One region of the Nocardioides humi genome, then DNA from elsewhere that is predicted to be linked to it. Evidence: riboswitches for the same ligand, from Rfam matches in the RefSeq annotation. Region 1 holds a riboswitch; the other holds the start of a gene.
The links. Region 1 has a riboswitch for thiamine pyrophosphate ahead of FIV44_RS19255 (thiamine ABC transporter substrate-binding protein). Riboswitches for the same ligand answer to the same signal wherever they lie in the genome.
Positions count from the first base shown of each region.

Region 2: it holds a riboswitch for thiamine pyrophosphate, as region 1 does, so the genes downstream of both, thiE (thiamine phosphate synthase) here and FIV44_RS19255 (thiamine ABC transporter substrate-binding protein) in region 1, are expected to answer to the same signal.

Region 1 is NZ_CP041146.1:3,948,124-3,952,326, reverse strand. Features, by position in the region: gene FIV44_RS19260 (ABC transporter permease) at 1-646, opposite strand, end outside; gene FIV44_RS19255 (thiamine ABC transporter substrate-binding protein) at 643-1,701, opposite strand; TPP riboswitch at 1,693-1,800, opposite strand; gene FIV44_RS19250 (MBL fold metallo-hydrolase) at 1,917-2,987, opposite strand; gene FIV44_RS19245 (SDR family oxidoreductase) at 2,997-3,821, opposite strand; gene FIV44_RS19240 (NAD(P)H-dependent amine dehydrogenase family protein) at 3,818-4,203, opposite strand, start outside.
Region 2 is NZ_CP041146.1:1,663,046-1,667,248, reverse strand. Features, by position in the region: gene FIV44_RS08245 (choice-of-anchor P family protein) at 1-618, opposite strand, end outside; gene FIV44_RS08240 (NAD(P)-binding domain-containing protein) at 828-1,937, shown strand; TPP riboswitch at 1,903-2,012, shown strand; gene thiE (thiamine phosphate synthase) at 2,004-2,609, shown strand; gene FIV44_RS08230 (FAD-dependent oxidoreductase) at 2,609-3,610, shown strand; gene thiS (sulfur carrier protein ThiS) at 3,607-3,810, shown strand; gene FIV44_RS08220 (thiazole synthase) at 3,807-4,203, shown strand, end outside.

The DNA of each region.
Region 1 (4,203 bases):
AGTACCGCACGCCGCCGAGGACGAGCACGACGCCGAAGGCGGTCGCGCAGAACAGGAAGACCACGCTCGCCGCCGAGACGATCGCCGGGCGCAGCGCCGGCAGGGTGACCGTCCGGAAGACCTGCGCCGGCGTCGCCCCCAGCGCCGCGGCGGCCTCCGCGGGACGGCGGTCGAGGCCCTCCCAGGCGGCGCCGACGGTACGGATCACCACGGCGACGTTGAAGAAGACGAGGCCGATCAGGATCGCGACCGGCGTACCGTCCAGGTCGAGGAAGCCCAGCGGCCCCGAGGACGCGATCAGCTGGCGCACGGCCAGGCCGACGACGACCGTCGGCAGCACGAAGGGCACCAGCAGCGCGGTGCGCACCAGCGCCCGGCCGGGGAACCGGAGGCGGTGCAGGACGTACGCCGCCGGGAGGCCGAGCAGGACCGCGACCAGGGTCGCGACGGTGCTGGTCCACACCGTGAACCACAGCACCCGCCCCGTGCGTGGACGGCGCAGCACGTCGAGCACGGCGCCCGGGTCGAACGAGCCGTCCGGCCACACGCCCCGCTGGAGCATCGCGCCGACGGGGAGCACGAAGAAGACGGCGACGACGGCGACCGGGACCGCGGCGAGCAGCCCCAGTCCCAGCCGGCGGGTCATCGCGAGACGATCTCCGTCCACTCCTCCAGCCACGCCTTGCGCTCGGTCGCGATCTCGGCCGGTGCGACCCGCTCGGTCGTCTCCGGCCGCTTCGCGAACCGCGCCCAGTCGGCCGGGAGCTCGGTGTCCTCGGCGACCGGGAACACGTACATCGACTCGGGCAGTGCGGCCTGCACCTCGGGCGACAGCAGCCAGTCGATCACGGCGTGGGCGCCGGCGGTGTTGGTCGTGTCGCCGTCGAGGACGCCGGCGTACTCCACCTGCTCGAAGCAGCCGTCGAGCAGCGCGCTCGTGCTGGTCCCCTCGCCCGACTCGTCGAGCGTGAACGCGGGCGAGGAGTCGTAGGACACGACGATCGGCCGGTCGCCGCCGGAGAAGGTGAAGTCGGTGTAGTAGGCGTCGGACCAGCCCTTGACGACCTTGGCGCCGTTGGCGACGAGCCTCGTCCAGTACGACGACCAGTCGTCGCCGTACTTCCCGATGGTGGCGAGCAGGAACGCCAGGCCGGGCGAGCTGGTGCTGGCGCCCGGGATCACGAACAGGTCCCGGTAGACGGGCTTGGTCAGGTCGTCGAGGCCCTTGGGCGCCGGGATGTCCTGCTCCGCGAACCACGCGTCGTCGACGTTGACGCAGACGTTGCCGGTGTCGATGGGCGTGAGCGCGTCCTGCTCGTCGCCCTCCAGCTCGTGGGCCGCGGCGCCCTCGGGAAGCGCGGGCGCGTACGAGGCGAACACCCCCTCGTCGACCGCGCGGGTCGCGAAGGTGTTGTCGATCCCGAACACGACGTCGCCGACCAGGTCGTCCTTGGTCAGGACCAGCTGGTTGGTCAGCGCCCCGGCGTCCTCGAGCTTGCTGATCCGGAGCCGATAGCCCGACTCCTCCTCGAACGCCTTCACCAGCTCGTCGGGGATCGCGAACGACTCGTGGGTCACCAGCGTGACCGTCGAGCCGTCGCTCGCGCTGCCGTCGTCCTCGGTGCCGAGGAGCGAGCAGCCGCTGGCGAGCAGGGCGGTGGCGGTGAGGGCCGCGAGGCCGGTGAGCATGCGCGTACGCATCGGTTGACTCCCTTCGCCGGTGCTAACCGGATCAGGTTCGGAGGGTCTGCGGCTCGGGCCGCACTCTCAGCACCTCGTGGTGCTCCCCTGTCTGACCTCGTCAGTCTAGCGACGGCGCTGCTGGTGCTCACGCCGGTCTCATGAGAACGGCGCCCCATGCATTCTTGTAGTCGATTCGCCGATCTCGCTACAAGAATGCATGGGGCGCCGTCACGTCAGACCGCGGTGTAGACGACCCCGTCCGGGCGGTCCACCGCGCTGACCTGGCCACGCGCGACGAGCAGGTCGAGGTGGGCCTTGGTCTCCATCGCGGCCATGCCCTGGCTGAACACGTCGAGCTCGCCGAACGCCCGCTCGTGCCGGGTCCAGCCGAGGTCCTTGGCGACCACGAGCGAGGTGACCGAGCCGCGCTCCTTCACCGAGGCCAGGCAGAGGGCGAGGCGGTGCTCGTGGTGGGCGAGGAGCTCGTCGACGCGCTCGTACGACGACGGGGCGACCGGGCCGTGGGCGGGCAGGATGCGCAGGTCGGGGAGCTCGCGGACGCGGGCGAGGGAGGCCATGAACTGGCCGAGCGGCTGCTCGGAGGGCGGCACGGTGAACCCGATCGACGGGGTGATCGTCGGCAGCACGTGGTCGCCGGCGAACAGCACGCCCTCGGCCTGGTCGGCGAACACGTAGTGGCCCGGCGTGTGGCCGGGGGTGTGCACGGCGTCGAGCAGGCGGCGGCCGATGTCGAAGGTGCGGTCGCCGTCGAGCCACAGGTCGGGGAACGCCCAGTCGGCGGCCTTGGGGAGCTCGCCGTCGTGGCCGGCGGCCCACTGCTGGGCGATCTCCTCCGCACCGGCGGTGCGGAGCACGGCGAGGAAGGGGCTCTCGCCCACGTCGGCCGTGGACGCCCGGTGGAGCAGCTCGAGCGCGGGCCGCTCCTCGGCGCCGAGGACCACGTCGGCGCCGTACTCGTGGCCGAGGACCGTGGCGAGCGTGAAGTGGTCGCGGTGGACGTGGGTGACCAGGAACCTCTTGATGTCACCGAAGCCGGAGCCGATCGAGCGCAGCGACCGGTCGAGCAGGTCGCGGGCGACCGGGATCGACCAGCCGCCGTCGATCAGGGTGAGCCCGTCGTCGCCCTGGATGACGTAGACGTTGACCGCCTTGAGCGCGTCCATCGGCAGCGGCAGCGGGATCCGGTGGATGCCCTCGGCGACCTGCCACGCGCCCTCGTCGGCCCAGTGCCGGCCGGAGTCGGGCGAGATGGCATGGCCGGTGGCGATCCCTCCAGTGGTCATGGAGTCACTCTAGGCGCCGTTCACTTCCGGGCGGAGGTCGGGCAGGCGAAGGTCGAGATTCGGCTCCTGGATGCCGCCGTCGACCTCGAGCATCTTGCCGGTGACGTACTTCCCCGCCGGCGAGGCGAGATAGACCACCGCGGCGGCGATGTCCTCGGCCTCGCCGATCCGGCCGAGCGGGGTCGCCTGCTCCAACTGGGCCTTCGTCTCCGGTACGCCGGCCACGAACTCCAGCGCGCTCGTCATCACCGACCCGACGAAGACGCCGTTCACCCGGATCTGCGGGCTGAGGTCGGTGGCGGCCAGCCGCGACCAGTGCGCGAGGGCGGCCTTGGCGGTGCCGTAGGCGAGGTACCCGCGCCCGGCCAGGCGGCCCATCGCCGAGGAGATCGAGGTGATCGACTTCTGCCGCCCGTCCCCTGCGGACCGCAGCATCAGCGGGGCCGCCGCCCGGCTGAGCGCGTGCGCGGTGGCGACGTTGAAGTGGAAGGCCTCCTCGAGGTAGGCCACGTCGGTGTCGAGGAAGGCGTTCGGGATGGTGCCGCCGACGTTGTTGACGACGACGTCGAGCCGACCGAAGGCGTCGTACGCCCGCTCGGCGAGGCCCGCGACCTCCTCGGTGTGCGCGAGATCGGCCGGTACGACGACCGCCCGGCGCCCGGCCGCCTCGACCCGGGCCGCGACGTCGGCCAGCTGGCTCTCGGTCCGCGACGAGATCACGACGTCCGCGCCGGCCTCGGCGAGCGCGACGGCCGTGGCGGCGCCGATCCCGCGGCCGGCGCCGGTGACCACGGCGACGTGGTCGGTGAGCCGGAACCGGTCGAGGATGCTCATCGCCTCCCTCCGGTTCCCGCGACCAGACCGCGGCCGGTCACGAGCGGGAGGTCGAGCGCGGTCACCAGGCCCGGCCTCGCGGCGACCACCGCGGGGATCGCGTTGATCAGCCGCTGCGCGGTGACGATCATGCCGGAGACGTTGTGGTCGCCGTGCTCGCCGTGGTGGGTGAACTCCAGCTTCATGCACGGCTCGCCGGCGATCTCCACGCGGTAGCAGCCGTCGCCCTCGGCGGGCGTGGGCCACTCGGGGACCTGGTCGGCCGCCGTCCGCGTGACGTGCTCCAGGGTGATCCGCGGGACGCCGTCCGCGGTGCCGATGACCCGGAAGCGGACGGCCCCCATGGTGCCCTCCGCCACGTCCAGCGACACCGTCCTCGTGT
Region 2 (4,203 bases), 2.3 Mb from region 1:
GGTCACGCCGGCGGAGTAGCCGCCGAGGGGCTGCAGCAGAGTCACGCCGACCGCCCAGCCCATGGTGCCGATCAGGTCGCCCTCGGGCTGCTCGATCTTGCCGTGCAGCGTGTAGTTGAGGGTCACGCTGGCGACGCCGGGGATGGTGACGGCGTAGTTCTTGGGGATGTTGAGCGGCAGCTTGACCCCGGCGATCTTGATGTTCGCGAGGCGGCTGTTGGCCGTGTAGGAGCCGGTGCCGTTGGCGCGGCCGGTCGTGGTGACCGTGGTCTCGAGCGCGTCGGCGGTGATCAGGCCGCCGAGCAGCTTGACCTGCGCCGTGCGCGCCCACGACTTGAGCGTGGTCTGCGGCTGCCCGAGGACCTGCTGGACCGTGGCGTCGGTGGTCGTCTCGACCGCGCCCAGCTCGGCGAGGTTGAGGATGTTGGCGGCAGCGGTGCTGTTCTTGGAGCTGCTCGACTTGGCGCCGCCGGTGACCGAGGACTGCGCCGTCAGGTCGGACTGGACGACGCCGTCGAGGAGCTTGACGTACGTCGCGCCGGTGCTGGCCGCGTAGGACCAGTAGACCGGCTCGGCTGCTTGGGCAGGTGCCGGAACGGCGACAAGGCCCGCGCCCACGAGAGCGAAGGCGACAAAGGAGACAAACTTCCGCACGTTCACGGGACCCCATTCCCATTCGTGTATCGACTGTTGTTGTAGCCCCCAAGCAACCACCCCCAGCGGAGCGGAGCGAGCCGGGGCGTGGGTCCTGCGAGCGTTTCAACGAACAATCTCCCACAATGTCACGCCTCGGGCATAGGCGGGCCGAAATCGCGGTTTCCACCGGTGTGCACGTGTACGACGCGGTGGTGATCGGGGCCGGCCAGGCCGGCCTCTCGGCGTCCTTCCACCTCACCCGGCTCGGGATCGACCACGTCGTCCTCGACGCCAACGAGCGGGCCGGCGGCGCCTGGCAGCACCGGTGGGACTCGCTGTCCATGCACGACGTCCACGGGGTCGCCGACCTGCCGGACGCGGCCGCCCCCGGCGGCTCCGCGGAGCGCGCGAACGCGGTGCTGCCGGCGTGGTTCGAGCGGTACGAGCGCGCGAACCGGCTGCCCGTCGTACGGCCGGTGCGGGTCGACCGGGTGAGCGACGACGGCGACCTGCTGGTGGTCCGCGCCGGGGAGCGGACCTGGACCACACGGACGCTGGTCAACGCGACCGGCACCTGGACCCAGCCGTTCGTGCCGTACTACCCCGGCGCCGAGACCTTCCTGGGCGAGCAGCTGCACACCGCCGACTACCCGGGACCCGAGCACTTCGACGGTCGCCGGGTCGTCGTGGTCGGCGGCGGGGCGTCGGCCGTGCAGTTCCTGGGCGAGCTGGCGCCGCGGACCGAGGTGGTCTGGGCGACCCGGCGCCCGCCGGTGTGGCGCGACCACTTCGACGAGAGCGTCGGCCGGCACGCGATCGAGCTGGTGCAGGAGCGGGTCCGCGCCGGGCTGCCGCCCGCCAGCGTCGTCAGCGTCACCGGCCTGGCGCTGCGCCCGCAGGAGCAGGAGGCCGCGCGGCTCGGGGTCTACGAGCGGCGCCGGCCGATGTTCGCGCGGATCGAGCCGGACGGCGTGCGCTGGGCGGACGGCTCCTTCGAGCGGGCCGACGTGATCCTGTGGGCCACCGGCTTCCGGCCCGCCGTCGGGCACCTCGCGCCGCTCCACCTGCGCAGCGAGCGCGGCGGGATCGCGCTGCTGCAGAGCGGTGCCGATGTGCAGACCGCCACGACCGCCGTCCGCGATCCGCGGGTGCAGCTGGTCGGGTACGGCCCGTCGGCGAGCACCATCGGCGGCAACCGGGCCGGCCGCGCGGCGGCACTGGCGGTACGGCGCTACCTCGCGGCGCACGGGAGTGCTAGGGTCACCGACGACAACCCACGGGAGTCCGCGGCAGCGGGCTGAGAGGGAGCTGGAGCCGCTCCGACCGTCACACCTGATCCGGATCATGCCGGCGAAGGAACGGAAACGATGACTCCTCTGCCCACATTTCCCAGGCTGTTCTGCCTCGTCTCGGAACGCGACGACCTCGCGCTCCTGCCCGCCCTCGCCGACGCGGGCGTCGACGGCTTCCAGGTCCGGGCGAAGTCCCTGGCCACCGGCGACCTCGTCGCCCTGACCCGCTCGGTGGCCGCCGCGGTGCGCGTCTCCGGGGCCGTGGTCGTGGTGAACGACCGGCTCGACGTCGCGCTCGCCGCCGGCGCCGACGGCGTGCACCTGGGCGCGTCCGACCTCGCCGTGGCCGACGCGCGGCGGATCGCGCCGGGCCTGGTGATCGGCGCGACCTGCCGCTCCCGTGCGGAGGTGGTCGCGGCGGCCGAGGCGGGCGCCGACTACGCCGGCTTCGGGCCGGTGTTCGCCACGTCGTCGAAGGCCGGCCTGCCCGCCTCGCTCGGCGTCGCGGCCGTGACCGCGGCGGCCGGGACGCTGCCGCTGGTCGCGATCGGCGGCATCTCCGCCGCGACCGCCGGCGAGGTGCGCGCGGCCGGCGCCGACGGCGTCGCCGTGATCGGCGCGATCTGGCGACATCCCGATCCCCTGGTGGCAGCGAAGGAGCTCGTCGCGGCGGTCTCCTGATGCGCGTCGACGTGGTGGGCGCCGGGATCATCGGGCTGACGGCCGCCGAGGAGCTCTCCCGCCGGGGGCACGACGTGGTCGTCGTCGACCCGCAGCCGGCCGGCGGGGCGTCGTACGCCGCGGCGGGGATGCTCAGCCCCGCGGCCGAGGTCTGGCACGGCGAGGAGGAGATCCTCAGGCTCGGTCTCGCGTCGCTGGAGCAGTGGCCGGCGCTCGCCGCCCGGCTCGGCGTCGAGCTGCGGCGGGCCGGCACCCTGCTCGTCGGGTACGACGGCGGCGACCTCCAGCAGGTCGAGCGCCAGGTCGCCCTGCTGGCCGGCCACGGCCGTCACGTGGAGCTGCTGGGCCGGGCCGGCGTCCGGTCGGCCGAGCCCGCGCTCGCGCGGGTCGCCGGCGGCGCGCTGTTGCCGGACGAGGCGAGCGTCGACCCGCGGGCGGTGTGCGCCGCCCTGCTCGACCGCGTGGCGCTGCGGGAGGCGCGGCGGCCGGACGCCGAGGCGACCGTGATCGCGACCGGTGTGACCCTGCCCGAGCCGTGGGCCGCGGCGGTGTCGGGCGTGCGGGGCGAGATCCTGCGACTGCGCTCGGACGACTCGCCGCGTCGTACCGTCCGCGGCTGGGTGGGCGGCGAGGCCGTCTACCTCGTGCCGCGCGGCGACGACCGCGTGCTGCTCGGTGCGACGTCCGAGGCGCACCAGGCGCCGCCCGTGGTGAGCGCAGGGGGAGTGCTGCGGCTGCTCGCCGCGGGACGGGCCCTGTGGCCGGCGCTCGACCGGGCCGAGCTGGTCGAGGCGACGGCGCGCGACCGCCCGGCCACGGCCGATGGCCTGCCGCTCGTCGGCCCGACCGGCGTCGACCGGGTCGTCCTCGCCGCCGGCCACTACCGCCACGGCGTCCTGCTGGCGCCGCTCACCGCACGGCTCGTCGCCGACCACCTGGAGACCGGCGCCGTCGAGCCGGCCCTGGACCCACGCCGCTTCCATCGAGGAGGAGAAGGATGACGATCACCTGCAACGGAGAGGCGGTCGCGGCCGACGCGGCGACCGTCGCCGAACTGCTGGAGCGCCGGCTCGGCGACGCCCGCCCGCACGGCGTCGCGGTGGCGGTCAACGAGGAGGTGGTGCCGCGCGGCGACTGGGCCACGCGGCGCCTGGCCGACGGCGACGTCGTCGAGGTCGTGACGGCGGTGCAGGGCGGATGACCACGCCTCTCACCATCGCCGGAGAGACGCTCCCGTCCCGGCTGTTCCTCGGCACCGGCGGCCTGCCGCGGACCGCCCTCGTGGAGCCGGTCCTGGACGCCGCGCGGCCGGCCCTGGTGACGGTGTCGGTCCGGCGTACCTCGTCGCTGGCGGAGGGTGGTCTGCTCGCGGCGCTGCGGGCCGCCGGCGTACGGCTGCTGCCCAACACCGCGGGCTGCCTGTCCGCGCGGGAGGCCGTGCTGACCGCCGAGCTCGCCCGCGAGGCGCTCGGCACCGACTGGGTGAAGCTCGAGGTGATCGGCGACGAGCGGTCCCTGCTGCCGGACGTCGTCGAGCTCCTCGACGCCGCCGAGCAGCTGGTCCGGCGCGGGTTCGTGGTCCTGCCCTACACGA